2 regions of the Rhizobium anhuiense bv. trifolii genome follow, and region 1 is predicted to be linked to the other one. Evidence: riboswitches for the same ligand, from Rfam matches in the RefSeq annotation. Region 1 holds a riboswitch; the other holds the start of a gene.
What was found. Region 1 has a riboswitch for S-adenosylmethionine ahead of metA (homoserine O-acetyltransferase MetA). Riboswitches for the same ligand answer to the same signal wherever they lie in the genome.

Region 1 (14,671 bases):
TTCCGAGCGTCAGCTTTATGAGGCTGCGCTCGATCGCATGGCGCGCGAAATCGCCGCCGTCAACAAGATGTCGGAAACCGAAGCCGTCCGTCTCGTCGAGACCAATCTCAACAAGGGTCCGAAGCGCGGAAAGGCAATCGAAGAAGACGATTCGCAGGACGAAGCCGCATAAGGCGAGCCTGTTTTCCTGTCAAAAAACCCGGCCTTCGCGCCGGGTTTTTTTATTGGAACTTTTTCCCGACTGCCGCGTTTAACACACGTAATTGCGGACTGCTCGCGGGCAATGGCCTCGACGGGCGAACTGCTATTCCGTCAATGTTCGATGAGGAGCGGATCATGCCTTTTCAATATTGCCCATCCGGCAACGTGAAGAAACAGGTCCAGCCCGGCCGTCTTAGCGGCACATGATGAGAAATAGGGCCTCCCCCTGAAAAGTCCAGGGGCGGGGCCTTTATGCATTCAGAACCCCATTCAGTCTGGAACAGCGATGTTCCGGAAGGTGCGTTTTATTGTTCATTTTAGGGCGAGAGGCCTGTTTCAGGAGATCGAAATGAAGAACATGTCTGCAGATCGGCGCATGATCAAAATCGCGATGGCCGCCCCCTATCTCGCCCGTCAGGAAGAGCACGATCTTGCCACTCGTTGGAAGGATCACGACGATCGCGGTGCCCGCAACCAGATCGCCATGGCCCATATGCGCCTGGTCATCTCTATGGCCGGCAAGTTCCGCAACTTCGGCCTGCCGATGAGCGATCTCGTGCAGGAGGGCTATGTCGGGCTGCTGGAGGCCGCCGCCCGCTTCGAACCGGAACGCGACGTGCGCTTTTCGACCTATGCAAGCTGGTGGATCAGGGCTTCGATCCAGGATTATATCCTGCGCAACTGGTCGATCGTGCGCGGCGGCACGAGTTCGGCGCAGAAGGCGCTGTTCTTCAATCTGCGTCGCCTGCGCGCCAAGCTCGCCAAGGGTGACACGCAGCTGACGCTGCAATCCATTCACCAGGAAATCGCCGCTGCCCTCGGGGTCAGCCTCGCCGATGTACAGACCATGGATGCCAGGCTTTCTGGCAACGATGCCTCGCTGCAGGCGCCTTCGGTTTCCGGCGATGCCGAGAGTGCGGAGAAGATGGATTTCCTCGTCAGTGACGATCCCCTGCCGGATGAGCAGGTTTCCAACATGATCGACGGCGAGCGCCGCCGCGTCTGGCTCGCCTCGGCGCTGAAACATCTCAACGAACGCGAGATGAAGATCATCAGTGCCCGGCGTCTGGCGGAGGACGGAGCCACGCTCGAAGAACTCGGCGCCGACCTCGGCATTTCCAAGGAACGCGTGCGTCAGATCGAAAGCCGGGCGATGGAGAAGCTTCGCAGCGCGCTCGTCAGCGCCGATCCGCATATGGCCGCCTATGCTTGAACCCAAAGCGCGTCGCGATCCTTCAGATTCGCTCCTCGCGCTTCAGGTCTTTGTTTTACGCATGTCGTTATCGTAAAACCGCTGCACAGTTTTGCGCGACATGCTTTGTCCCCTCCAGCAGCACAGACTGGCCCGGCGTAAGCCGGGCCTCTTTTATTCGGCGATGATCTTGACGCGGTCGCCCGGTGAAACGGCTGCGCCCGTGGGCAGGGCGTTGATGAGCTTGAAGAGATCGAGCTTGCGGTCGGTGCCCATCATGCGGGCGGCGAGCGTCGAGATGTTCTCCCCCGGCCGGACGGTGACGACGCGGATGCGCAGCGGCTTCAGCGAGGCTGCCTCTGCCGGCGTCATACGCCGGAAACTCGCACGCAGGACATTGGCCGTCGGCTCAAGGGCGTCACTGCCTTTCGGCACGGCGGTCAGGAAGCGGAAGATTTGCGAATTGTTGCGGATCACGGTGACATCGAAATCCCAGCGGTCGGCGCTTGCGCGCGCGGTGGCTGCTTCCATGCCGTTGATGGTGATCGGCTGGATGGTCGAGGGGTCGAGACCGGTCACCCAGCCGCTGGAGATATAGTTGGTGAGGCTCTGGTTCTGATTGTCGGCGACGCCGTCGAAGCGGACGGCGATGTCGTTCGGGCCGGTGGCCATCACGGCTTCGACCTTGTTGTCGATGTGGAAATCCGGTGGCACGTCGAAGCGGATCCCGAGACCGCCATGCAGGAAGGTCTGGCCGCGCACATAGCCTTCCTCCGGGCTATCGCCGTAGAGCAGTCCATCTATGCCATCGAGATAATAATCGCGGCCCTTGTCGCCGACGGAACCTTCCTGGCCGAAAGCGCGGGCGTGGGTGCGGGCAAGCTCGATGCGCTGGGCGGAGTTCGGGTGGCTCGACAGGAAGTCGAGGCTCTGGTCGGCTTCGGGATCGACCGACATGAAGCGGCTGTATGCCGCCATCGAATCGAGGAAACGGGCTGCGGCATAGGGATCGTAGCCGGCTTCGCCGAGCATGCGCACGCCGATGACATCGGCTTGCAGCTCCTGCTGGCGGGAGAAGGCGGCGAGCCGCAGCTTGCCGCGGGCCAGCGCCTGCTTGCCTGCGATGTCGCTGGAAAGCACCTCGGCGACGACGCGGCTGGCGATGACCTCAGCCTCTTCGCGCTTCTGCCGCTCGATGCCGTGGTTCGCCGTCACATGGCCCATCTCGTGCGACAGCACGGCGGCGACTTCCGAGGCGTCGTTGGCAAGGGCGAGCAGGCCGCGGGTGACATAGAGATAACCGCCCGGCAGCGCAAAGGCGTTGATCGCCGGCGAATTCAGGATGGTGATGCGGTAGGACTGGCTCGGATTTTCCGACACCGCCGTCAGCGCGCCGGCGATGCGGGCAACGAGGCGTTCGGTCTTGGCATCCTTGTATTCGCCGCCGTAGCTTGCCACGATGCGCGGATGCTCACGGGCGCCCATCGCCGCGCGCGGGTCGTTCTTCTGCACCTCGTCGACGATCTGCGGATTGGAAGAAGGCGAAACACTCGGCTGATAGGATTGGTCAATCAGCGATTGACAGCCATTCAGCGCCATTGCGAGGGCTGAAAGCAGCATTAGGCGACGCGGGAAGCGCCGCGGCGTGGAGATGGCATCACTGGAAAGCGCGGGCGATTTCCACGTCGTCAAGCTGTCCAGTCTGTTTCTCCGCATCATGTCGCTGTTTTGCCGGTTTGCCGCAGATTCAAACCGACCGTGGCAAGGGGAATTCAACAGGTGCGCACCCCTGATCTCGCGCTGCACAATCGGCCGATACAAGTCCTTGCTGTAGCTGATTTACGCATCGGTTGCATAGCGAGACTCTGTTTAAATGTGGCGCCGTTGCATTTTGGCAAGCCTCGGGCATTGAGGCCTCCCTTCGCTCGGATGAAATTATGGCGAAAGTTCCGTCACAGAGGGGAGATTCGTCAACGGCGCGGAAAAAGAACGGGCCGATTGAATTAACCGGCGCGGCCGCGACAGCCATGCGCGAAAAGCGCAACCAGAAATATGTTCTTTGTGAGGGAGCGCCTCTTGGTGAGGCATTTCCGCGGGGCGATTCGACTATTCGGCAGCTTCCGCCGTCGCCGCTTGCGGCTTCTCCGTCTCGCCGGCGCGGGGCAATTGCACTGGCTTCAGCATGATGGCAGCCACAAGGCCGATCAGCGCAATGGCGCAGGAGGTCATGAAGAGCGGCGAGAAAGCGGCAGCATAGATATCGGCCACGGCCTGGCGGCTTGGCTCGGGAAGGGCAGCCATCATCTTTGGCGTCAGTTGCTCGATATCGGTGACGCCGGGAATGGAAATGCCGACCGTGCCGAGCCCAGAGGCAATGATCGCGCCGTAGATCGAGATGGCGATCGAAGCGCCTCCCATGCGCGACAGCGTCACCGAGCCGGTGGCCGCACCGACGTCGCGGGCCGGTGCTGCATTCTGCACGCCGATGATGGGAACCTGCTGGGCAAGGCCGATGCCGATACCGTGCAGCATCATGATCGCGCCGATGAAGGCGATCGGCGTTCCCGCATGGACCTGCGACAATAGCGCAAAGGCGGTGGCGCTGCAGGTGAGGCTTGCGATGGCGAAGGGCTTGTAGCGCCCCGTCCTCGAGATGATGCGGCCTGCCGTCAACGATCCGCAGACGAGGCCGCCGGTCAGGAGGATGAAGAGCAGGCCGGCGGCGGACGGTGAAAGGCCTGTGGTGGTCTGCAGGAAGAGGGCGAGATAATTGACCATGCCGATGGCGATGGCGCCGCCCATGATCGAGATCACCAGGAGCAGGCTGAAGGTCGAATTGCGAAAGAGCTGCAGGGGAACGATCGGCTCCGGCGCGCGGCGCTCCGTGAAAACCCAGATGACGGCACAGATCACACCGAAGGCGACGATGCCGACGCTCTGGGGTGAGATCAATGCGCCGAACAGTTCGCTGCTGTCGGTGGCAAGCACGATGCTTGTCGTCGTCATGGCAAGCAGAAGTGCACCTGCATAGTCGATCTTCGGTCGGCGATGCGGTTTTCGGTACGGCAACATGAAAGCAAGGCCGGCAAGTACGATGAAGCCGATCGGCACATTGACGAGGAAGATCGAGCGCCAGCCGAAGAGATCGCTCATCGTACCGCCGAGCACCGGGCCGATCGCACCAGATGCCATCAGCACGAGGCTGGAATAGCTTTGATAGCGCGCCCGCTCGCGCGGCTCGAACAGATCGGCGTTGACGGCGAAGATCGACACCATGATGCCGCCGCCGCCAAGGCCCTGCAGCACACGGGCGGCGATCAGCGTGTCCATCGAGACCGCAAGGCCGCAGACCGCTGAGCCGACGGTGAAGATCGTGATCGCCGTCATCATCACATATTTGCGGCCGAAGAGATCGCCGAGCTTGCCGTAAAGCGGCATGACGGCGCTCAGCGACAGGAGATAGGCCGAACCGATCCAGCCGAAGCGCTCGAGATGGCCGAATTCGCCGACGATCGTCGGCAGCGCCGTGGAAACGATCTGATTATCCAGCGTCGCCATGAACATGGCCGTCATCAGGAAGAAGAACAGGATAAGCCGGCGACGAGGATCGGTCACGAGCGGCGCAGGCACGAATTGCATGTCCATGGGAGCGTCATTCCGGGTTTGATGAGCTTTTATGTGCTAACAGCATATAATTGTCAACAGCACATTATTGACATCAGCATGTTCAAATTCCGCATCGGCTCTGTTATGGTCTCGTCATGAGTGACGTGCTGACCAAGACCATTTCCGCGCAATCCGCCACGCCGAATGAGGAAAACGTGCCTCGTATCGGCCGCAGCATGGCGCGCATGCGATTGATGACCGGTCGGCGGCTGATCGGTCGGCTGGCGATCCAGAGTGCCGCACCGGGCCTTGAACTTTCGCATCTCGATGTGCTCGATGCCGTGCGGAGGGCGCAGCCTGCCGGCGAGGTCACGGTCGGCATGATCGCGGAGATGCTGCGCATCGATCCGTCACGGGCAAGCCGCGTGGTGGCCGACATGGTCGGGCGCAACGTCCTGCGCCGCGAGGCCTCGCAGGCCGACGCGCGGCGGATCGTTGTCGTCATGACCGAGGTCGGCCAGGCTCTGCTTGCCGAGATCGTCGCGCAGAAGCTCGCGATCATCTCCGAGATCGTCGCCGACTGGCCGCAGGAAGATATCGATCGCTTCGCGATACTTTTCGAGCGTTTCATCGGCGGTTACGAGGCGGTCTTCCTGTCGCGCGACAAGGATACGCCGGGCTGAGGCGAGGCACGTCGTTCGGCGCCCCTTCCCCTCGACCCCCCGTTTGCGCTAAGGGCAGTGCCCATGAGCCAATCCACCTTCACCATTCTCCTTGGCGGCGAACTCAGCCTGACGGAGCGCCTGCGGCATGCCATCGGCGACAGCCGCTTCATTGCGGCCGATGGCGGGATGCGGCATGCGGCAGCACTCGGCATTATGCCCGAGCTCTGGGTCGGCGATTTCGATTCGACGCCCGCCGATCTCGAGGATGCATTTCCCGATGTGCCGAAACAGCCTTATCCCGCAGCGAAGGCGGCGACCGATGGCGAAATCGCAGTGTCGGAAGCGATCGCGCGCGGTGCGCGGCGGCTGATTCTGGCCGGTGCGCTCGGCGGCGAACGCTCGGACCATGCGCTTCAGCATCTGCTGTCGGCCGTCAGCCTGGCGGAAGAGGGCTTCGACGTGCTGCTGACCTCGGGCAAGGAAGAGGCCGTGCCGTTGATTGCCGGGACGATCGAACTGGACCTTCCCAAGGGCAGCCTGTTTTCCGTGCCCGGGTTCAGCGAGCTGATCGGGCTTTCCATCGAGAATGCGCGTTATCCGCTGGCCGATTTTCATCTGCCTTTCGGCTCGTCGCGCACCATTTCCAACGTCGCGGAAGGCAAGGTTCGCTTTTCGCTCCGCAGCGGCCAGGCGATCGTGCTCGCCAGGCCCTATGATCTTTCCGGAGTCTGATTTTGGCCCCTCCCATTCTGAAACTCGACGATATCTTCCTGAGCTTCGGCGGTGCACCGCTCCTCGCGGGGGCGGCGCTGCAGATCGAGCCTGGTGACAAGATCTGTCTCGTCGGCCGCAACGGCTCGGGAAAATCGACGCTGCTGAAGATCGCCGCCGGCCTGGTCGAGGCACAGTCCGGCGAGGTCTTCCGCCATCCGTCCTCGACGGTGCGTTATCTCGAACAGGCGCCGGATTTTGCCGGCTTCAACACGGTTCAGGCCTATGCCGAGGCCGGTCTCGGGCCGGGCGATGATCCTTACCGCGTCACCTATTTGCTCTCCCATCTCGGGCTGACCGGCGAGGAAGATCCGAAGACCCTTTCCGGCGGCGAATCGCGCCGGGCCGCCCTTGCCCGCGTCCTGGCGCCGGAGCCCGACATTCTCCTGCTCGACGAACCGACCAACCATCTCGACCTTCCCACAATCGAATGGCTGGAAGGCGAGTTGCAGAAGACCCGCAGCGCTTTGGTGCTGATCTCGCACGACCGGCGTTTTCTCGAAAAGGTCTCGACCGCAACCGTCTGGCTCGACCGCGGCACCTCACGCCGGCTCGACAGGGGCTTTGCGCATTTCGAAGCCTGGCGCGACCAGGTGCTGGAGGCCGAGGAGCTGGAGCAGCACAAGCTCGGCAAGGCGATCGAGCGCGAGGAGCACTGGTTGCGCTATGGCGTCACGGCGCGACGCAAGCGCAACATGCGCCGCCTCGGTGAACTGCAGACGATGCGCTCGCAATATCGTGGCCACAAAGGGCCACAAGGTACCGTGCAGGCGACCGTTTCGGACGCGCAGGAATCCGGCAAGCTGGTGATCGAGGCCGACAAGATCACCAAGAGCTTCGGCGACCGGACAATCGTCATGCCCTTCTCGATCCGCGTGCATCGCGGTGACTGCATCGGTCTGGTCGGGCCGAACGGCGCCGGCAAGACGACGCTGTTGAAGATGCTGACCGGGCAGCTTTCCCCGGATAGCGGCACGATAAAGCTTGGCACCAATCTGGAGATCGCGACGCTCGACCAGAAGCGCGAGGATCTCGATCCCGAGAATACGCTTGCCAACTACCTGACGGACGGGCGCGGCGAAAACCTGCTCGTCAACCGCGAGCAGCGTCATGTTACCGGCTATATGAAAGAGTTCCTGTTCCAACCGGAACAGGCGCGGACGCCGATCAAAAGCCTCTCCGGCGGCGAGCGCGCCCGGCTGATGCTGGCACGTATCCTCTCGCGTCCGGCGAACCTCCTGATCCTCGACGAGCCGACCAATGATCTCGATATCGAAACGCTCGATCTGCTGCAGGAAATCGTCGCCGGCTTTCCCGGCACCGTCATTCTCGTCAGCCACGACCGCGATTTCCTCGACCGCACCGTGACCTCGACGATCGCGCCTGCCGTGCCGGATGCGCCTGACGGTCGCTGGATCGAATATGCCGGCGGCTATTCCGACATGCTTGCGCAGCGCAAGGGCGCGCTTGAGGAGCGCAAGAGGGCGGAGAAAGCGGCGGAGAAGCCGAAGACGCAAGAGGCAGCGCCGTCCGCAGGAAGTGCCAAGACCAAGCTTTCCTTCAAGCAGAAATTCGCGCTTGACAATCTGCCGAAGGAGATGGCGAAAGCCGAAGCCGAGATCGCCAAGCGCGAACAGGCGATGGCCGATCCCAATCTGTTTACGCGCGATGCCGCGGCCTTCAACCGGCTTGCCGCCGAGATGGAAAAACTGCGCTCCAGCCTGACCAAAATGGAGGAGGAGTGGCTGGAGCTCGAAATGCTACGCGAAGAGCTGGAAGGCTGAGGCTTCCCAAACGCGCCGGCTCACCTTTCCTTGATTCGCCAGTTGATCGTCGTGCGGCATAGAGTGCCGCCCGGCAGCCGGGGATATTGCCGATCGCAATGGCGACAAGGAAAAGTCATATGTCTCGCAAGCCCAATTCCAAAATTTTCACAACCCTTGCCGCCGGCGGCATTGTCGCGCTTGCCCTATCGCAGGCCGTCGAGGCGCAGGATAGCCAGCGCGTCCGCATTCGCGGCGCCATCGAAAGCCTCAGCGGTGATCAACTCGTTGTCAAGACGCGCGAAGGCAGCGATGCGACGATCACGCTGAAAGCCAGCTGGAAAGTCGGCGGTATCCGGAAAGCCTCGGTCGAGGATATCAAGCCCGGCGATTTCGTCGGCGTTGCCTCACTTCCGAAGGGCAACGGCCCGGATGGGGCGATCGAAGTGCTGATCTTTCCGGCGTCGATGAAAGGCACCGGCGAGGGCAACCGTCCCTGGGATGCGCAGCCGAACAGCCAGATGACCAACGCGACCGTCAGCAACGCCGTCAAATCCGTCGAAGGCCACACGATCACGCTGACCTATCAGGGCAAGGAAAAGACCATCACGATTGCCGATGCGACACCGATCGTGACACTGGCGCCGGCGACCAAGGATGATTTGAAGACTGGCGCCGGCGTTATCGTCACCGGCGAGAAGGCGGCTGACGGCAGTATCTCGGCCAGCCAGGTGGCTGTCGGCCTCAACGGCATCACGCCGCCGATGTGAGCGGCCGGCTCATATCTTTATCTTAACGCATTCCGTTATGCCAAAACCGCTCTACACTTTGGGGCGGCACGCATCAAAGCGCCGGCGCGGGCACGGCGGCAGCGCCTGCACTGGCGCTGGCGCCAGTCTGGGCGACAGGCGGTTCCTCGGATCTTGACGGCAGCGCCTGCAGATGCAGCACGCGCGGCTTCAGCACCTCGAGATAGGCTTCGGAACGGCCGATATAGATCATGCCGCTTTCGGGCAGGGTGGTGAGCAGTTTGGCCATGGTTTCCTGCCATTCCGGCTCCATGCCTTCCAGCACCTCGTCGAAAATGATCCAGCGCGGGCGTACGAGCAGCAGGCGGGCGAAGCCGATCGCCTTCTGCTCGTCGCTGTCGAGCAGCTTGTCCCAGCGGGCGCGGGTATCGAGCCTGGCGATCAGCGAATGCAGGCCGGCCTTCTCGAGGGCAGCCTCGACGGCGGCTTTCTCGTAGGCATCAGGACTTTCGGGAAAGGCCAGCGCCTCGCGCAGTGTGCCGCCGGGAACATAGGCGATCTGCGGCACGAACAGCATGTCGTCGACCGGCGGCAGCCCCATCGTGCCGCTGCCGCACGGCCAGAGGCCGGCCATCGCCTGGAACAGCAGCTTACGATTGACGCTGTGATCGCCGTTGATCATGACTTTTTCGCCGGCCTTGATCACGACATTGGTTTCACGCAGGCGGAAACCGCCGCATTCGTCGATGTCTTCGCCGATCTTGGCGACGATCACCACATCCTTCAGTGTCAGCGTATCGGGCGCGGTGCTTTCATAGGCGATGCTGTCCTTCAGGTCGAAGTCCTCGTCCATGTCGAGCAGCGCCTGACGGAAATCGGTGACGCGCATCAGCGTGGCGCGCCATTCGGCGATCGGGCCGAAATTGGCGACGTACCAGCGCAATGCCGTGTTGACCTGATTGAAGGCGCCGACGGACATCATCAGCTGGCCAAGGGTGAGGCCGCCGGAGAAATAGGCGGGGGCGGCGACGATGATCGGGATGACGATCACCAGCCAGCCGTAGCCGGCCGAAACCCAGGTGAGGTTGGTATTGGCCATGGCGAGCCGCTTGACGACCCTCAGTACCGAGCTGATATCGGTGTTGATGCGCCGACGCTCGTTTTCCTCGCCGCGGGCGACGGTGATCGCCGGCATGTTCTCATTGGCATGCATCAGCGTGAAGCGAAGCTCGGCTTCCTTCGAGAACCGGTCGGCATTGAGCTTCACCAGCTTGCGGCCGACGACCTGGCTCAGCACCGAGGCGGAAGCGGCATAGAAGATCGCCGCCCAGACCATGTAGCCCGGAATGGAGAAGCTATGGCCGCTGATGCGGAAGATGAATCCGCTCGAAAGCTCCCAGAGCACGCCGATGAAGCTCACCAGAAGAATGGTCGACTGCAGCAGGCCGAGAACGAGCCCTGTCGTGCTTTCGGCGAGATTGCGGGAATCCTCGTGCAGGCGCTGGTCCGGATTGACGCCGATCAGGCCACTGGAAGCAAGCCGCAGCGCCCGCTTGCGCTTCAACCACTGGTCGACGAGATCACGCGACAGACCTTCGCGCATATAGAGCGCGGTCATCTGGTTCAGCCACGCCTGCAGCACGTTGAGCAGCAGCAGCGTGCCGGCGATCATCGCGAAGATTTCAAGCTGGTGGAAGAATTCGCCGAGGTCGCGGCGCTCCAGCGAGTCGTAGAACGGAGCATTCCATTCATTGAGGATGACCTGGCCGTAGGACGTCGCCAAGATGACGAGAATCAGCACGGTCGCCAGAAACAGCACCTTGCCACGCACTTCCGAATTCCAGAATGCTGAGAACATCACCCCGAGGCGATATGTCAGGCTGAGATCATACCCTACCCTATCCTGCCTCCGGATTCCCGGCCTCCTCTCGATCTTATCTGCCATTACACTTTTCCACACCGCCCATGCCCCCATTATTAACATGGTGGCGTTACCGGTCTATCAACAGATTCTATCAGTCATTAAAGTGTGATGATGCTTGCATGGGCCGTGCCTGCATGCTTTCGCCATTGATTCGCGGTCCGACTGGGGCTAATTAAAGTGCTCCGTGGTGATTTGGCCGGCCGGCTTGCAGCCACGTTAAAAAAGTCGCTAAAGGGCCGCGTGCGGACCGGTAGCGATTTTTTTCGCCGCCGGTTTTTTGTTTTTGATCGAGTGACCGCAATGCCCATCAAGATCCCCGATACGTTGCCCGCCTTCGAAACCCTGGTTCAGGAAGGTGTGCGGGTGATGACCGAGACGATGGCGATCCGTCAGGATATCCGTCCGTTGCAGATCGGGCTGCTCAACCTCATGCCGAACAAGATCAAGACCGAGCTGCAGATGGCCCGCCTCGTCGGCGCCTCGCCGCTGCAGGTGGAGCTGTCGCTGATCCGCATCGGCGGCCACAAGGCGAAGAATACCTCCGAAGACCATCTGCTTTCCTTCTATCAGACCTGGGAAGAGGTGAAGCAGCGCAAGTTCGACGGCTTCATCATCACCGGGGCGCCGATCGAGCTTTTGCCCTATGAGGACGTCACCTATTGGGCGGAAATGCAGCATATCCTCGACTGGACGGAAACGAATGTCCATTCGACGATGAACGTCTGCTGGGGCGCGATGGCTGCGATCTATCATTTCCACGGCGTTCCGAAATACGAGTTGAAGGAGAAGGCCTTCGGGGTTTATCGCCACCGGAACCTGAAGCCTTCCTCCATCTATCTCAACGGCTTTTCCGACAATTTCGAAGTGCCGGTGTCGCGCTGGACCGAAGTGCGCCGCGCCGATATCGAGAAATCCGAAGATCTGGAGATCCTGATGGAATCAGCCGAGATGGGCGTGTGCCTCGTGCACGAGAAGAAGGGCCGGCGGCTCTACATGTTCAACCATGTCGAATATGATTCCACCTCGCTCTCCGACGAGTATTTCCGTGACGTCGATGCCGGCGTGCCGATCAAGATGCCGCACAACTACTTCCCGCATAACGATCCGGCGCTTGCGCCGCAGAATCGCTGGCGCAGCCATGCGCATTTGCTGTTCGGCAACTGGATCAACGAAATCTACCAGACGACGCCCTATGACGTGGAAGAGATCGGCATGGACCTCTGAGGGCACCATCGCGCCTTGAGCCGATGCCGCATCGCTGCTGCGGCATTTCTTTCTACTCCGCCCGGTTGCGGTTTGGAACAAATGCGGGCAGGTTCCGGTCCGGAACACCACAGCGCCCGCGCGTCTTTGTCAGCCGTGCAAGGACGCTGCAACAGTTTGAATCGCTGAAATTCCTAAATCGATTTCGATGAGGAATAGGCAGCCGGGATAGAATGGACGGTCGATGATGTCGGATAAGTTGAAGCGGGATGTTTTCGGGCAGACGAAGGCGGGCGAGACCGTCTATCGCGTCGAGATCAAGGGCGGCGGGCTGACGGCCAAGATTATGACCTGGGGTGCGGTCATCCAGGATCTGCGCCTTGAGGGACATGACGCTCCGCTGCAGCTCGGCTTTGACGATTTCGACAGCTATCCCCTTTATTCGGCCTACTTCGGCGCGACCCCCGGCCGCTGCGCCAACCGTGTCGGCGGCGGCAAATTCACGCTTGACGAAAAGGACCATCAGCTCGAGCTGAACGAAAATGGCGTGACGCATCTGCATGGCGGCAGCGACAATATCGCCAAACGCAACTGGACGATCGTCGAGCATGACGTCGACCGCGTGGTGCTGAAGATCGTCGATCCCGATGGCCGTGCGGGCTATCCCGGCAATTGCACCATCCAGGCGACTTTCCGGGTGCATGGCAACGGCGAACTGTCGATCACCTACGAATCGACCAGCGACCAGCCGACGCTCGCCAATGTCTGCCAGCACGCCTATTTCAATCTCGACGGTCGCGAAGATGCGCTTGGCCACGACATCATGATTGCCGCCGATCACTATCTGCCGACCGATGAGAAGCAGGTGCCGACCGGGGAGATCCGTTCCGTCGACGGCACGGAATTCGATTTCCGCGAGATGGCGCCGATGAAGCGTTTCGTCGGCAGCGAACAAGTGTTGTACGATCATAATTTCTGCCTGTCCGCCGAGCGCACCGCCAAGCGGAGCGTCGCGCTTGCCCGCAGCCTCTATTCCGGGGTGTCGCTGGAAGTGCGCAGCACTGAGCCGGGCGTGCAGTTCTATGCCGGTTTCAAGCTTAATACCGAGGCGCTCGGCATCGGCGGGCGCAAATATGGTCCATTCGCCGGGTTCTGCCTGGAGACGCAGGTCTGGCCGGATGCCATCAATCACCAAGGTTTTCCGAATGCCGTCCTGCGTCCCGGCGAGGTGCTTCGCCAGGAGACGGATTATATCTTCACCAAGAACTGAGTTTCTGCGCACGCACGGCTGTCAAATTTGATTGCTATGAAACCCTTGCCGGTCCAGCGGTGAGGGTTTTTTCTTTCTATGCTCGATTCCGTCTTGCCGATTGGTTCTAGATAGGTTCTATTATGCGCCCATGGATAGAACCAGTCTGATAGCGGAACTGAAGAACCGCGGCCTGCGTGACGAGGCGCTGACCGGGCCGCTCTACAAGCAGCTGGCGCAGACGCTGACCGGTCTTATTCAGGAAGGATTGCTGAAGCCGGGCACTGCGCTGCCGGGCGAGCGCGACCTTGCCGAGGCACTGAAGCTCGGACGCGTCACCGTGCGCACCGCCTATCGCGATCTGATGGCTTCAGGGGCGCTGGAATCGCGCCACGGAAGCGGTACTTTCGTCTCGAGCAGAGTGGAACGCATGGAGCAGTCGCTCTGGCGGCTTTCCTCCTTCTCCGCCGACATGCGCTCGCGCGGGCGTCTGCCGGCTGCGCGGGTATTGTCGCGGGCGGTCAATACGCCGTCGCCGGAGGAATCCTTCCTGCTCGGCCTCGGCGGCGACGAGCCGGTGCTGAGACTCGACCGCTTGCGCCTTGCCGATGGCCTGCCGCTGGCGATTGAACGCGCCGTGGTGCCGATCAAGTTCCTTGGGCACGATGCCGGTGGCGAGGGATCGCTCTACGATGCGCTGACGGCCAGCGGCCACAGGCCCGTGCGCGCGCTGCAGCGGCTCACTGCGGTTACGCTCGACCCGTCTTCTGCGGCGATCCTGAACGTCAAATCAGGCGCGCCGGCGCTTCTGATCGAACGTGTCTCGCGCCTGGAAGACCAGCGCGTCGTCGAATACACCCGCTCGCATTATCGCGGCGATGCCTATGATTTTGTTGCCGAATTGAGAATTGGAGATGACCTATGAGTGAGAACCAGTCGCTGATGCTGCAGGAAGCCGGCCAGTCGCCAGAGGTGGTGGCCACGCTTCTCGAAAAGGAAAAGCCGGTCTTTGCCGAGATCGCCCGGCTGTTTTCGTCCGCCCGCCCGAGCGTGGTGACCACGGCGGCGCGCGGCTCCTCCGACCATGCCGCCACCTTCTTCAAGTATCTCTTCGAGATCACCTGCGGCGTTCCGGTCGCCTCGGTCGGTCCGTCAATCGCTTCCGTCTATGGTGCCGCGCTGCATCTGAAGGGCGGCGTCCATTTCACCGTCTCGCAGTCGGGCGCCAGCCCCGATATCGTTGCGCTGCAGGATGCGGCGAAGAAGGGCGGAGCGACGACGATCGCCGTCGTCAACGTCACCGACAGCCCGCTTGCGAAACAGGCCGATATCGTTCTCGGCCTCAATG
Region 2 (14,671 bases), 750 kb from region 1:
TCGCGCCCAGCGGCGCCGACGCTGCGGCGCCATCCAGAACCCAGCGTGCCTCATAGGTGCGGGTTTGCGGATCGGCAGCGTCGGAGATCTGGCGAAGCCGGGCCTTGTCCTGCCGGCTTTCGTTGCCGTAGATGCTGGCATCGGCGATCTCGCCGAGCTGCGGCCTGAGAAATTCCGGAAGCCAGACCAGCGCTTCACGCGGGCCGGCCTGTGCGAGCCGGACCACGGTTTGTCCCGCGGTCACGACCTGCCCCGGCTCGCCCAGCGTTTCGACAACCGTTCCATCGGTGTCGGCAACCAGGACGGAATAGGCGGCTTCGTTTTCCGCGACCTTGGCGTCCGCTTGCGCCGCGGCAAGCTGCGCGGTAGCGGTGTCAAGCGCTGCCTTTGCCTGCTCATAGCGCTGCGGCGTCGCGGCCAATCCGTTTTTCACCAGAGCGGCGTAGCGTGTCTCGTCTGCTTGCGCCTGGGTCAGCACAGCCTCGGCTGCGGCGACGGCGTTTCGTTTCGCCGTCAGGGCGAGACGCAGATCGGTTTCGTCGATGCGCATCAGCGGCTGACCGGCCTTGACCTGCACGCCGACGTCGACATAACGCTGCACGATCTTGCCGGGCACACGAAAACCGAGATTGCTTTGCACCCGGGCGGCGATGGTGCCGGTGAAGCTGCGCTCGGCGGTCTCCGGCCTCTTTGCCTCAACCAGTTTGACGAATGGCGGTGTAGTGCGGGGATCGGCGGCTTGTGCGCTTCCTTCCGAGGACACCCCGACAAAGAAGAATGCCGTGGCGCCGGCGGCTGCCAGGAGGCCGAATGAGGCGAGGAGGATTTTGCGGTTCATGTCAGTAAGCCTTCTTGACGGGCGCAGCATTTAAATTAGATTGCGATCTAACTCTAATTCTGATATAGATGTCAAATGAAATCTAACTGGAGATCGCTATGAGAGTCAGTCGCGCTCAGGCCGAGGCCAATCGTGAAACGGTGATCAATGTCGCAAGCCGGCTCTTCCGGGAGCATGGCTTCGACGGCATCGGGCTGAAGGATTTGATGAAAGGCGCCGGTCTCACCCAAGGCGGGTTCTACAAGCAGTTCGAATCGAAGGATGATCTTGTGGCACTGGCATCCGGGCGAGCGATGGAGAACGCCATCCGCAGATGGTCTAGGGTTGCCGCCGGAAGCGCCGATCCCTTCGACGCGGTTGTCGGCATGTATCTCTCGGCCGGGCACCGGGAAGAGAAAGGCGATGGTTGCCCCCTCGCCGCACTTGGGGCCGACGCGGCGCGTCAGAGCGAGGAGGTGCGGGCTCCATTCCAGCACGGCATAGAGGCTCACCTCCAGATTCTCGACGAATTGATCCCGGCATCGGACGGCACGGAACCTTGTGACAGGGCCATGGTCATCCTCTCCCTCATGGTAGGCGCGGTGACGATCTCCCGCATCATGACTGACCGGGGCATGTCGGAGCGCCTCCTCGAAGCCGCGTCCGATGCGGTCAAGCACATTGCGAGCGGCACAGACGAAGAATGAGATCTCGGCTCCGTCGGTGGGATGTCTCTTCCACCTCGCAGATCGCCGCATCCTCGAGTTGACCATTAGCCTCACCCTCGCTCGGGCGTATGGAACGATTCACCGCCGGAGAACGCGTGCGTCGCATCGTCATCACACTGCCACCCGCGAATTCAGCAGGCTCGCATGATTCATAATTCCGCATTGACCTCACGATGGACCGGCGCAGACTTCGACGGAATGTTAGAAACATTCCTCGGATCTGCTCCCTTTGACGCATCGCCGGTTCATACGCTTCTAGGCTTTAATTGGTCCGCTGATGCACGTTCTCACGGTGCGATGACGGTTGTCGATCTCGCATGCAATGGAGAGTGGAACCTTTGGGCTACCTCGGACACACCGGAATGGCTTACCATCCATGTGCCGCGAGACGGCATTTCCGGCATGACGCGACGGCAAACCACGACAACAGCGTCACCGGGCCAGATGCTACTTGGGCAAAGCCGCGAGGCGGATCGCTTCCTCGTGCGGGGAACGCTCCATCGATCGCAGAAACTCTTTTTACATTGGGGCCAGATCTGCCAAGCGTTCGGGGAGCTGTTTGAAGCCCCTCTTGTCGGATCGTTAGACCTGTCCCCCCTCGTTGATGGATCAAGCGCCTCCGCACATCTCATCAAGAATCTCGTCGAGACTATAATGGATGGTATGCTTGGAGACGCCATCTTGCTTCATTCGCCGATAGCAATGGTCAATCTCAATCAAGCACTCACTCATTTGCTCATTCGATTGATACCCCATCGTTACTCTCAGCGACTGGAACGGAGTCCGTTTATGCCCGCTCCACGGCACGTTCGTCGGGCTATAGATTTCATGCAGGCGAATATCGCTAAGCCGATCACCATCTCGATGATCGCTCAATCTGCCAACGTCTCAGTTCGCACCTTGGAAAACGGCTTCCGGACCTTCAAGGAAGCTACACCAGCAAGTTACTTGAGAACTCTACGACTACGCGCCGCTCGATTGGACCTTCTGGATCGGTCGAACCAACAGAGCATCCGGGATATCTGCCTGAAGTGGGGATTCTTGCACGCCGGCCGTTTTTCTGCGCTGTACGGGTCCGTTTACGGGGAAAGTCCTCGGGAAACCCTCAGGCGGAAATCTGAGGTCGTCTCATCTCGCTCCGCAGCAGCCGATATAAGGCGAGGCAGGCTCTAAGCCGACTTCTGGGTCTTCGCATTTCTATCGATGACGGTGAGATGGATGTAGCTGGAGCGGGTGAAGGGAATCGAACCCTCGTATTCAGCTTGGGAAGCTGCTGCTCTACCATTGAGCTACACCCGCGATGAGCTGAGATTTCCAACAGATGGGGGCGGCTGTCAAGTCGCGCCTGGTGTAACGCCTCAGATGCGGAAGTGTTTCGAGAGTTTGAGGCCCTGGGCCTGGTAGTTGGAGCCGAGGCCGGAGCCGTAGAGGCTGGCCGGCTTTTCCTGCATGTGCTCGTAGACGAGGCGGCCGACGATCTGGCCGTCTTCGAGGATGAAGGGCACCTCGTGGCTGCGCACTTCGAGCACGGCGCGGCTGCCGCGCCCGCCGGCAGGGGCATGGCCGAAGCCCGGATCGAAGAAACCGGCATAATGGACGCGGAATTCGCCGACCAGCGGATCGAAGGGGGTCATCTCGGCGGCATAATCCGGCGGCACATGCACCGCCTCGCGCGAGACGAGGATATAGAACTCGTCCGGATCGAGGATCAGTTCGTTGCGGCCGCGGCTATAGAGCGGTTCCCAGAAATCATAGATGTCGTGCTGGGCTTTCTTGTCGACATCGACGACGGCGGTGTGATGTTTGCCGCGATAGCCGATCAGGCCGTCCTTGTCGCCGGCCAGATCGATCGACAGCGCGATGCCGCCGCCTGATACGTTCGGCTGCTTGCTGGCGACCAGCGTCTCGCTTTCATGCAGCTTCAAGAGTTCCGGCTCGCCGAGCAGGGAATGGCCAACGCGGAAGCGGATCTGCGACAGGCGCGAGCCGCGGCGCACCACGATCGGGAAGGTGCGCGGGCTGATTTCGAGATAGAGCGGGCCGGAATAACCGGCCGGGATCTTGTCGAACTCCTGGGCATAATCGGTGATGACGCGGGTGAAGATATCGAGCCTGCCGGTCGAGCTCTTCGGGTTGGCCGAGGCCGACATGCCGGCCGGCAGCGCCAGGCTCTCCATCAGCGGCACGATGTAGACGCAGCCGGTCTCGAGCACCGCGCCCTCGGAGAGGTCGATCACATGCAGGCTCAGCCGGTCGAGCTTGTCCGACACCAGATGCGAGGGGCCGGGCATGAAGCTGGCGCGCACGCGAAAGGCCTTGGCGCCCAAGCGCAGGTCGAGACTTGCCGGCTGGATCTGGTCACGGTCCAGCTCCCGTTCGGAGATCAGACGCTCCGTTTCGAACAGCGCGGAGATCGCGCGATCCGCCAGAATTCCCGTTTCACGAGCCATCATGCCTCATCCATCATTTGCCGCCGACAAAACCAAACTCGGGGAATTGACGCAAGCAGCTAACAGCAGTATTGCAGAATTATCCCGTGGTGATTTGGCCGGTCGGCTTGCAGCCACGTTAAACAAGTGGCTAAAAAGACCGGGTTGAAACCGGTCTGCTTTTGCGACCGGTTTTTTTGTTATGTGAAGGTGATGGCATGAGCAAGTCCTGGCGCCCCGCAACCCAACTCGTTCACGGCGGCACGCTGCGTTCGCAATATGGCGAAACGTCCGAGGCAATCTATCTCACGCAGGGTTTCGTCTATGAGACCTCGGAAGCGGCCGAAGCCCGCTTCAAGGGCGAGACGGAGGGCTTCATCTACGCCCGCTACGGCAGCCCCACCAACGACATGTTCGAAAAGCGCATGTGCATGCTCGAAGGCGCGGAGGATGCCCGCGCCACCGCTTCCGGCATGGCGGCCGTCACCGCGGCGATCCTCTGCCAGCTGAAGGCCGGCGATCATATCGTCGCCGCGCGCGCCCTGTTCGGCTCCTGCCGGTGGGTGGTCGAGACGCTGGCGCCGAAATACGGCATCGACTGCACGCTGATCGACGGCCGGGATCTGGCCAACTGGGAAAAGGCGATCACTGCGAAGACCAAGGTGTTCTTCCTGGAAAGCCCGACCAACCCGACGCTCGAAGTGATCGATATCGCAGGCGTGGCCAAGCTCGCCAACCAGATCGGCGCCAAGGTCGTCGTCGACAATGTCTTCGCCACGCCGCTCTTCCAGAAGCCGCTGGAGCTCGGCGCCCATATCGTCGTCTATTCCGCCACCAAGCATATTGACGGCCAGGGCCGCTGCCTCGGCGGCGTCGTACTTGCCGACAAGGAATGGATCGACGAGAACCTGCACGATTATTTCCGCCATACCGGCCCGGCCATGTCGCCGTTCAACGCCTGGACTTTGCTGAAGGGCATCGAAACGCTGCCGCTGCGCGTGCGCCAGCAGACGCAGAATGCCGCAAAGATCGCCGATTTCCTCGCCGAGCAGGGCAAGGTCGCCAAGGTGATCTATCCCGGCCGCAAGGACCATCCGCAGGCCGATATCATCGCCAAGCAGATGACCGGCGGCTCGACGCTGGTCGCCTTCGAGCTCAAGGGCGGCAAGGAAGCGGCCTTTGCCCTGCAGAACGCGTTGGATATCGTCAAGATCTCCAACAATCTCGGCGACAGCAAGAGCCTGATCACCCATCCGGCAACGACGACGCACAAGAACCTGACGGAGGAGGCGCGCGCCGAACTCGGCATTTCTCCGGGCACGGTGCGCCTTTCGGCCGGCATCGAGGATACCGACGATCTGATCGAGGATTTCGCGCGGGCGCTTGCCAAGGTTTCGGCCTGATCGACGACAATGGCAGCCGGATCTCACTCGGGGTTCGGCTCGCCTGATCTCACTGGGGTTCGGCCGGGGGAACAACTACGGTCGTGCCGGCGTTCCGATCTGGAATTAACACTGACAATTAGGCTTAACGATCGAAAACCCTTCGATCATGACTGTATCAGTGACGATCAACGTTCCGTTTCTTGACGGACAGGGCCTCTTATAAGATACGGGTAACATATCTTGACTAAGGTGCAAGGCATGTATCGCGCCCTCACAAGAGAGATCGAAGTTGTGGTCGAACCATTCTATCTGGAGGAGCAATCCGATCCGGAAGACGACCGCTATGTCTGGGGTTACCGGATTGTCATCAGCAACAATTCCGGCATAGCCGTTCGCCTGGTCAACCGTTACTGGAATATCACCGACCAGAACGGACTGGTGGACGAGGTGACGGGCCCGGGCGTCGTCGGCGAACAGCCACGGCTCAGCCCCGGCGACACCTACGAATATTCCTCCGGCTGCCCGCTCGACACCCCCTCAGGGCTGATGTTCGGCCATTACCAGATGGAAACGGACGAAGGCGAGATGTTCGATGTCGAGATCCCCGCCTTCTCGCTGGATTCACCGGGACTGCTGCGGGTGCTTAACTGACGTGTAACGATGTCCCGCCCTTGGGAGATTGCCGAGGCCTGCCCCTCATCCGCCTGCCGGCACCAACCGGGGTCGAGACGAGTGGTTCGACCCCGGTAAGGTTAGGGTGAGGGGCAGCTATCCGCGCAAGCGGGACAGCCTTGGCAAACACTCTACTATTCAGCTGGCTGAAGCTCGGCCGGCTCGAAGCGGTAGGTGGTCGAGCAGAATTCGCAGGTCACGGCGATCTCGCCGTTTTCCTGGCTGGCTTCGATCTCCTCGGCCGAAAAGCCCTTCAGCACGCCCTTGATCTTCTCCCGCGAGCAGCTGCAGCGGTCGAAGACGGCGCGCGGTTCGTAGACGCGCACGCCGCGCTCATGGAACAGGCGGAACAGCAGCCGTTCGGTCCCGACCAGCGGATCCGTCAGTTCATCCGCATCGATGGTCTCGACCAGCGAACGGGCTTCGACCCAGGCATCGTCCTCGCCGTGCGGGCGGTTGCCGGTGTCGCCGTCGCCGCCGTGGAGATCCGGCTGGCGCATGCGCTCCGGCGCCTCCGGCAGGAACTGGGCGACAAGGCCGCCTGCCCGCCAGCGGTGGCGCGGCTTGCCCGCCTCGTCACGATCGAAGAGTTCGGCCGCGGCCAGGCGCACGCGCGTCGGGATCTGCTCCGACTGGCGGAAATAGACGCCGGCGATCTCCTCCAGCGAGGTGCCGTCGAGCGCGACGATGCCCTGATAGGGCTGGCCGAACTTGCCCTGGTCGATGGTGAAGGCGAGCACGCCCTTGCCGAGCAATTGCTCCGGCTCGGTTTCACCTGCTTCAATCGCCTTGTTGAGCAGCGCCTGATCGAAACGGGCATAGGCGCGGACATTTTCCGGCGTCGAGAAATCGGCGACGAGAAGATCGACCGGGCCATCGCCCTTGGTCTGCACCGTGAACTTGCCGTCGAATTTCAGCGAGGTGCCGAGCAGCACCGTCAGCACGACGACTTCGGCAAGCAGCCGGGCGACGGGAGCGGGGTAATGATGGCGCTCGAGGATCGCATCGAGCATCGGGCCGAGCTGGACGGCACGGCCGCGCACATCCAGACCCTCCACCTGAAAAGGGACGACATGATCATCGCCGGCGAAATCAAACTGGCCGAGGGCGGCTGCAGCTTCTGCCATGGCTTTCACTCCTAGTTTTCAAGCGACAGCCCAGCGTGGCCTTCGCTCGCGCGGTCGCGAGTGTGTGACTCGCGACACCAGATTATGGTTCAGATCGCGCCCAGGCACCAAGCAAGAATCGACTTCTGCGCATGAAGGCGGTTTTCCGCCTCATCGAAGACTACGGATTGCGGACCGTCGATCACTTCGTCCGTCACTTCCTCACCGCGATGAGCAGGCAGGCAATGCATGAACAATGCATCATTGCCGGCCTTCGCCATCAAAGCCGCGTTGACCTGATAAGGCTGGAAGACATTGTGACCCCGGGCCCGATGTTCCTGATTCATGGAGACCCAGGTATCGGTCACCACGCAATCGACGCCGGCGACCGCACGGTCGGCATCATGGCAGAGCATGATTTCGGCGCCCTCATTGCGGGCCCAGTTCAGATAGTGATCCTTGGGCTCCGAGCCAAGGGGCACGGCCATGTTCATGCGATAGCCGAAGCGCGCCGCCCCTTCGACCAGCGAATGCAGCACATTGTTGCCGTCGCCGGTCCAGGCGATGGTCTTGCCCTTGATCGGGCCGCGATGCTCTTCGAAGGTCATGATATCGGCCATGATCTGGCAGGGATGGGTGTCATCCGTCAGCGCATTGATCACGGGCACGGTCGCGTGCTCGGCAAGCTCCAGCAGCCTGGAATGCTCGGTGGTGCGGATCATGATCGCATCGACATAACGCGATAGCACCTTGGCCGTGTCGCCGATCGTCTCGGCGCGGCCGAGCTGCATCTCGGTGCCGGACAGGAACAGCGTTTCGCCGCCGAGCTGGCGCATGCCGACATCGAAGGAGACGCGGGTGCGCGTCGACGGCTTCTCGAAGATCATCGCCAGCATCTTGCCGGCGAGCGGCTTGTCGCCCGTGCCGGCCTTGAAGGCCTGCTTGCGGGCGAGCGCATCGTTCATGATGGTTCTGAGATCGGCTGACGTGACCGCCGAAAGATCGAGGAAATGTTTAGGAGCCATAGTCTTCTTACCTGTGCTGCGCCCGCAGGCGGCAATCCCTTCAAGCCGTCTTCTTGACCTTGGAGGCGCGAATGCTCTCGGCAGCGCGCTCGATGCGGGCAAGGCCCTCGCGGGCTTCCTCGGCGGTGACCACGAGGGGCGGAAGAAGACGGATGACATTGTCGCCGGCGGGCACGCCGAGCAGATGGGCGGCGCGGATCGCCTGCAGCAGTTCGGCTGAGGGAATGGCGGCCTTGACGCCGAGCAACAGCCCCTCACCTCTGATATCCTCGATCACATCGGGATAACGGTCCTTCAGCGAGGCGAGGCCCTGGCGGAAGACAAGCGCGACGTCGCGCACCTGCTGGAGGAAGCCATCGGCGAGAATGATGTCGAGCACGGCGCTGCCGACGGCCATGGCGAGCGGATTGCCGCCATAGGTCGAGCCGTGCGTGCCGGCCTTCATGCCGGAGGCAGCCTCTGCTGTGGCAAGGCAGGCGCCGAGCGGGAAACCGCCGCCGATTCCCTTGGCGACCGCCATGATGTCGGGGGTGACGCCCGACCATTCATGGGCGAAGAGCCTGCCGGTGCGCCCGACCCCGGTCTGGACCTCGTCGAGGATCAGCAGCAGGCCATTTTCGTCGCAGATCTGGCGAAGCGCCTTCATGAATTCGGGGGTGGCCGGACGCACGCCGCCCTCGCCCTGCACCGGCTCGATGAGAATTCCGGCGGTGGCATCGGTGATCGCGGCGCGCACCGCTTCGATGTCGCCGAAAGCCACCTGATCGAAACCCGGCGCCTTGGGGCCGAAGCCCTCAAGATATTTCTCCTGGCCGCCGGCGGCGATCGTCGCCAGCGTCCGGCCGTGAAAGGCGCCCTCGAAGGTGATGATATGGAAGCGCTCGGGATGACCCTTGGAATACTGATAACGGCGCGCCGTCTTGATCGCGCATTCGAGCGCCTCGGCGCCCGAATTGGTGAAGAACACCTTGTCGGCGAAGGTGGCGTCGGTCAGCCGTTTGGCCAGACGCTCCTGGCCGGGGATCTCATAGATGTTGGAGAGATGCCAGACCTTGTCGGCCTGCTCCTTCAGCGCGCCGACCACATGCGGATTGCTGTGGCCGACCGAAGTGACGGCGACGCCGGCGCCGAAATCGAGATATCGCTCGCCGCTTTCGGTGATCAGCCACACGCCCTCGCCTCGCTCGAACCGCAACGGGGCACGAGAATAGGTGTCATAAAGCGGCGCGGCTTCAGCCATAGCGCGATCTCCCATCGATGTTATCAAGCTCCGGACTCCGGCTAAGAAAACCAGGCCCGAAAAATCAAAAATGCCGCCTTGCGGCGGCGACTGGCACTATTTCCTTTTCGCGCTGCAATGTCAACAAAACTGCGCCCTTAGCGCATGCAGCAAGCTTGTACAGCAGCATTATCCGTCCTCAACAGGCATTATTGCAGAAATGCCACGCCGGGGCAGCAAGTTGGGGAAAACTTGAAATTCGATTCATCCGGATTCATGCGACTCTTGTCACGGAGTCAGCCTCACACTAGGTTAAAGTTCAATTACTAGACTGCATGCGGCGGAACTAGTCACCAAAATTGATCAAGCGTTTCTTGTTTCGGAGCCTTCCGGGACAACGGTGAGGGATTCTGCCATCACCAACGCAAAAGGTGGAGACAGGGCATGAACTGGACAGACGAGCGGGTCGAGAAACTCAAGAAGCTCTGGGCCGAAGGACTGAGCGCCAGCCAGATCGCGGCACAACTTGGTGGCGTCAGCAGAAACGCGGTCATCGGCAAGGTGCATCGGCTGAGCCTCCCCGGCCGTGCCAAGGCCGGCGGTACCGCCAATGCCGCCCGAACGCCGAAACGCAATACTTCTGCGCCGCGCGCGCCGAACTACGCCTCACGGGTCGCCACTCGCACCGTTACCCGCCAGCAGGGCGCGACGATGCTGAAGGAAGAGATCGAGATCGAAACGATCGAGGAAATGGAATACGTGCCGAGAGGCAACGTGGTCGTTCCGATTTCCCGACGCCTCGGCCTGACGGAACTGACCGAACGCACCTGCAAGTGGCCGGTCGGCGATCCGCTGAAGGACGACTTCCACTTCTGCGGCTGCGAATCCCCCGACAATTCGCCCTATTGCAGCTATCACCAGAAGCTTGCCTACCAGCCGGTCAACGAACGCCGCCGGGCAGCAGCGCGGGCCAGCTGAGCGGGTAACATCGCCGCACATGAGAAACGGGCCGACTGGCCCGTTTTTTTGTGGTTATTGGTTCGCGCGGATGGCTGCCCCTCATCCGCCTGCCGGCACCTTCTCCCCGCTTGCGGGGCGAAGGGGATATGCCGCGACCTCTCCGTTCCCCGCTAACCTGTCGCAGGGCACGTCCCCTCGCCCCGTTTTACGGGGAGAGGGTTAGGGTGAGGGGCAGACGCTAGCTCGAGCGACGTTGTCAGCAATCAGAATGGAGGCCCTCAGGCTTCCATCGAATAACCGGCGCCGCGGACGGTGCGGATGACGTCCTGCATGTTGGAGAAATTCAGCGCCTTGCGCAGGCGGCCGACATGGACGTCGACGGTGCGTTCGTCGACATAGATATCGTGGCCCCAGACACCGTCGAGAAGCTGCGAGCGGGAGAAGACCCGGCCCGGCGACGACATCAGGAATTCCAGCAGGCGGAATTCGGTGGGGCCGAGGCGGACTTCGCGGGTCTTGCGATGGACCCGGTGGGTTTCGCGGTCGAGTTCGATATCGCCGCATTTCAGCACCGTCGACAGCACCTCGGGACGGGCGCGGCGCAGCATCGCCTTGACGCGGGCAACGAGCTCGGGGGTCGAGAAGGGCTTGACGACATAATCGTCGGCCCCCGTCGAAAGCCCGCGGACGCGCTCGCTCTCTTCGCCGCGCGCCGTCAGCATGATGATCGGCAGGCGCTCGGTTTCCGGCCGCATGCGCAGGCGCCGGCAGAGTTCGATGCCGGAGACGCCAGGCAGCATCCAATCGAGGATGAGCAGATCGGGCGTGCGCTCCTGAAGCCGCATTTCGGCTTCGTCGCCACGAAGGATGGTATCGACCTCGAAGCCTTCCGCTTCGAGATTGTAGCGAAGAAGCACGCTCAGGGCTTCCTCGTCTTCAACAACTGCAACTCTCGGGATCATGCGTGTCGGTCTCCTCGCGCATGATCCTTGAACCGGGGATGGTTCAAGCAATGCACCCTGCGCAAATTCAGAATTGGCTGCGACCTCTTTGCGCGCCCCGGATGGGCGCGCACGCAAGCTTCTAGCCCGGCCGTCCGGCCCGGGCGGTTATTCGGTTACCGCGCCGACGGTGTTGGCGCTGTCGTCTTTCGGACGATCGCCTTCCGGCTGCGCACCTGTCGCCATGTAAAAGATCGTCTCGGCGATGTTGGTGGCGTGGTCGCCGATGCGCTCGATGTTCTTGGCGCAGAAGAGAAGATGCGTGCAGCTGGTGATGTTGCGCGGATCTTCCATCATGTAGGTCAGGAGCTCGCGAAACAGCGAGGTGTACATCGCGTCGATCTCGTTGTCGCGTTCGCGGATCGCGTTCGCCTTGTCGGCGGAGCGATTGGTGTAGACATCGAGCACTTCCTTGAGCTGGACGAGCGCCAGTTCGGAGAGATGCTCGAGGCCGCGGGCGAGCTTGCGGGGAACGCCGGTGCTTTGGACGGCGATGACGCGTTTGGCGGTGTTCTTGCCGAGGTCGCCGACGCGTTCGAGATCGGCGGCGATGCGGATCGAGCCCATGATTTCGCGCAGGTCCGCGGCCATCGGCTGACGGCGGGCGATGGTGACGATCGCCTTGTCGCCGATTTCGCGTTCGGCGTGATCGAGGATCACATCGTCGGAGATGACCTTCTGCGCCAGCGCGGTATCGCCGTTGACCAGCGCCCGCACGGCTTCGGCGACCATCTGCTCGGCCAGGCCGCCCATTTCGGAAATCCGCCTGGACAGGAACTTCAGATCATCATCATAGGCAGAATAAATATGTGTCGATGCCATGGGGCTTTATCCTCGAATAACGGAAAGGCTTGGTGACGCCAGGATCAGCCGAAGCGACCCATGATGTAATCCTGGGTGCGCGGATCGTCCGGATTGGTGAACATCTTGTCGGTGTCGTTCTCCTCGACGAGATTGCCGAGGTGGAACATGGCGGTGCGCTGCGAGACGCGCGCGGCCTGCTGCATGGAGTGGGTAACGATGACGATCGTGTAGTTCTCGCGCAGCTCGTGGATCAGTTCCTCGACCTTGGCGGTGGCGATCGGGTCGAGCGCCGAGCAGGGCTCGTCCATCAGGATGACCTCAGGGCTGACGGCGACGGCACGGGCAATGCAGAGGCGCTGCTGCTGACCGCCGGACAGGCCGGTGCCGGATTCATGCACGCGGTCCTTGACCTCGTTCCAGAGGCCGGCGCGCTGCAGGCTGGTCTCGACGATCTGGTCGAGATCGGCCTTCGACTTGGCCAGGCCATGGATGCGCGGGCCGTAGGAGACGTTTTCGTAGATCGTCTTCGGAAACGGGTTCGGCTTCTGGAAGACCATGCCGACGCGGGCGCGAAGTTCGACGACGTCGATATCCGGATCATAGATATCGTCGGTATCGAGCGTGATCTTGCCGGTGACGCGGCATCCGTCGATCGTGTCGTTCATGCGGTTGAGGCTCCGCAGGAAGGTCGACTTGCCGCAGCCGGACGGGCCGATCAGGGCGGTTACGGTGTTTTCGCGGATGTTCAGGTTCACATCGAAAAGCGCGCGCTTTTCGCCGTAGTAAACCGAGACATCCTTTCCGATCATCTTATACGGGACGTTGCTCATCTTGTGATCCAGCGCCTTTTCAACTGCAGCTTCCGTCAACATGTTCATGATGTTTAACTCCGTTTACCAGCGGCGCTCGAAGCGACGACGCAAGAGGATGGCGCCCATGTTCATGACGATCAGGAACAGGAGCAGAACGATGATGGCACCCGAAGTACGCTCGACGAAGGCACGTTCGGCCTCGTTGGCCCACATATAGACCTGTACGGGCAGAGCCGTCGAGGGATCGAGCGGCGTCGTCGGCGCGTTGGCGACGAAGGCGACCATGCCGATCAGGAGCAGCGGCGCGGTTTCGCCGAGCGCATGCGCCAGGCCGATGATCGTGCCGGTGAGGATGCCGGGCATGGCGAGCGGCAGAACGTGGTGGAACACCATCTGCATCTTGGAAGCCCCGAGGCCGAGGGCTGCGGCGCGGATCGACGGCGGCACGGCGCGAAGAGCGGCACGCGTGGCGATGATGATCGTCGGCAGGGTCATCAGCGTCAGCACCAGGCCGCCGACCAGCGACGCCGAGCGCGGCAGGCCGATGAAGTTGATGAAGACGGACAGACCGAGCAGACCGTAGACGATCGAGGGAACCGCGGCGAGGTTGTTGATGTTGACCTCGATCAGGTCCGTCAGCTTGTTCTTCGGCGCAAACTCCTCGAGATAGATCGAGGCGGCGACGCCGATCGGCAGCGACAGCACCAGCACGATCAGCATCAGGTAGAGCGAGCCGATGAGGGCGACGCCAAGGCCTGCGGCCTCCGGACGGCTGGAGTTGCCGTTGACGAAGAGGCCGGTGTTGAACTGCTTGTGAAGAGCGCCGCTCGCCTTCAGCTCGTTCATCCAGCCAACCTGCTTGTCGTTGACCTTGCGGTTCTTCTCATCGACCGAAAGATCGATCTGGCCCTTGTTGGCGCTGTCGACATTGGCGTCGGCAAGCACCGTGACATTGACCGTCTTGCCGATGATCGACGGGTCTGACATGACCATGTCGCGCAGCTGGATCGGGGCGCTCTTCGACAGCATGGCCGAGGCATCGCGCACATCAGGGCGGCTTGCGGCATTGATGTTCAGTTGCTTGACGATCGCGTCGCGCAGGAGAACCGGATAGTTGGCGGCGATCAGCACCGAAGGGTCGGTCGCACGCTTGTTGTTCGGGTCGATCGTCTTCTCCGAGAATTCGATCGGCAGGGTGATCGCCGTCTGCTGGAAGGCGGTGTAGCCCTTGCCGATCACCGTCCACAGCAGGATGAAGAGGAAGACGAGACCGAAGGTGATGGCGGCGATGCCATAGGCCTGGAACCGGCGCTCGGCGGCATAGCGGCGCTTGATGCCGATATCGCGGCGCGGTGGCGCCTTGGAAACGGTGACGCCGGCGGGAGAAACAATATCCGTCATTCGTACTGCTCCCGGTATTTGCGCACGATGTAGAGCGCATAGATGTTGAGGCAAAGCGTGATGCAGAACAGCGTGATGCCAAGGGCAAAGGCAACCAGGGTCTGCGGCGAGGTGAACTCGAGGTCACCGGTCAGCTGGTTGACGATCTTGACGGTCACCGTCGTCATCGGCTCGAAGGGGTTGATCTGGATGCGGGCGGCAACACCGGCGGCCAGCACGACGATCATGGTTTCGCCGATGGCGCGTGAGGCGGTCATCAGCAATGCGCCGACGATGCCGGGAAGGGCTGCGGGCAAGACGACTTTCTTGATG

Region 2: another riboswitch for S-adenosylmethionine. It lies ahead of NE851_RS12720 (O-succinylhomoserine sulfhydrylase); the one in region 1 lies ahead of metA (homoserine O-acetyltransferase MetA).

The regions. Positions count from the first base shown of each region.
Region 1 is NZ_CP098803.1:84,527-99,197, reverse strand. Features, by position in the region: gene NE851_RS09140 (CarD family transcriptional regulator) at 1-172, shown strand, start outside; gene NE851_RS09135 (RNA polymerase factor sigma-32) at 551-1,414, shown strand; gene NE851_RS09130 (M48 family metalloprotease) at 1,568-3,112, opposite strand; gene NE851_RS09125 (MDR family MFS transporter) at 3,500-5,038, opposite strand; gene NE851_RS09120 (MarR family winged helix-turn-helix transcriptional regulator) at 5,155-5,682, shown strand; gene NE851_RS09115 (thiamine diphosphokinase) at 5,746-6,396, shown strand; gene NE851_RS09110 (ABC-F family ATP-binding cassette domain-containing protein) at 6,399-8,219, shown strand; gene NE851_RS09105 (DUF5666 domain-containing protein) at 8,339-8,968, shown strand; gene NE851_RS09100 (ABC transporter ATP-binding protein/permease) at 9,042-10,931, opposite strand; SAM riboswitch at 11,046-11,123, shown strand; gene metA (homoserine O-acetyltransferase MetA) at 11,172-12,095, shown strand; gene NE851_RS09090 (aldose epimerase family protein) at 12,322-13,344, shown strand; gene NE851_RS09085 (GntR family transcriptional regulator) at 13,475-14,248, shown strand; gene NE851_RS09080 (SIS domain-containing protein) at 14,245-14,671, shown strand, end outside.
Region 2 is NZ_CP098803.1:829,984-844,654, reverse strand. Features, by position in the region: gene NE851_RS12745 (efflux RND transporter periplasmic adaptor subunit) at 1-838, opposite strand, end outside; gene NE851_RS12740 (TetR/AcrR family transcriptional regulator) at 937-1,524, shown strand; gene NE851_RS12735 (helix-turn-helix domain-containing protein) at 1,690-2,718, shown strand; tRNA gene NE851_RS12730 (tRNA-Gly) at 2,771-2,844, opposite strand; gene NE851_RS12725 (2'-deoxycytidine 5'-triphosphate deaminase) at 2,904-3,998, opposite strand; SAM riboswitch at 4,072-4,150, shown strand; gene NE851_RS12720 (O-succinylhomoserine sulfhydrylase) at 4,193-5,377, shown strand; gene apaG (Co2+/Mg2+ efflux facilitator ApaG/CorD) at 5,618-6,010, shown strand; gene NE851_RS12710 (Hsp33 family molecular chaperone) at 6,166-7,158, opposite strand; gene argF (ornithine carbamoyltransferase) at 7,248-8,162, opposite strand; gene NE851_RS12700 (aspartate aminotransferase family protein) at 8,203-9,402, opposite strand; gene NE851_RS12695 (GcrA family cell cycle regulator) at 9,826-10,359, shown strand; gene phoB (phosphate regulon transcriptional regulator PhoB) at 10,620-11,303, opposite strand; gene phoU (phosphate signaling complex protein PhoU) at 11,451-12,164, opposite strand; gene pstB (phosphate ABC transporter ATP-binding protein PstB) at 12,209-13,024, opposite strand; gene pstA (phosphate ABC transporter permease PstA) at 13,040-14,359, opposite strand; gene pstC (phosphate ABC transporter permease subunit PstC) at 14,356-14,671, opposite strand, start outside.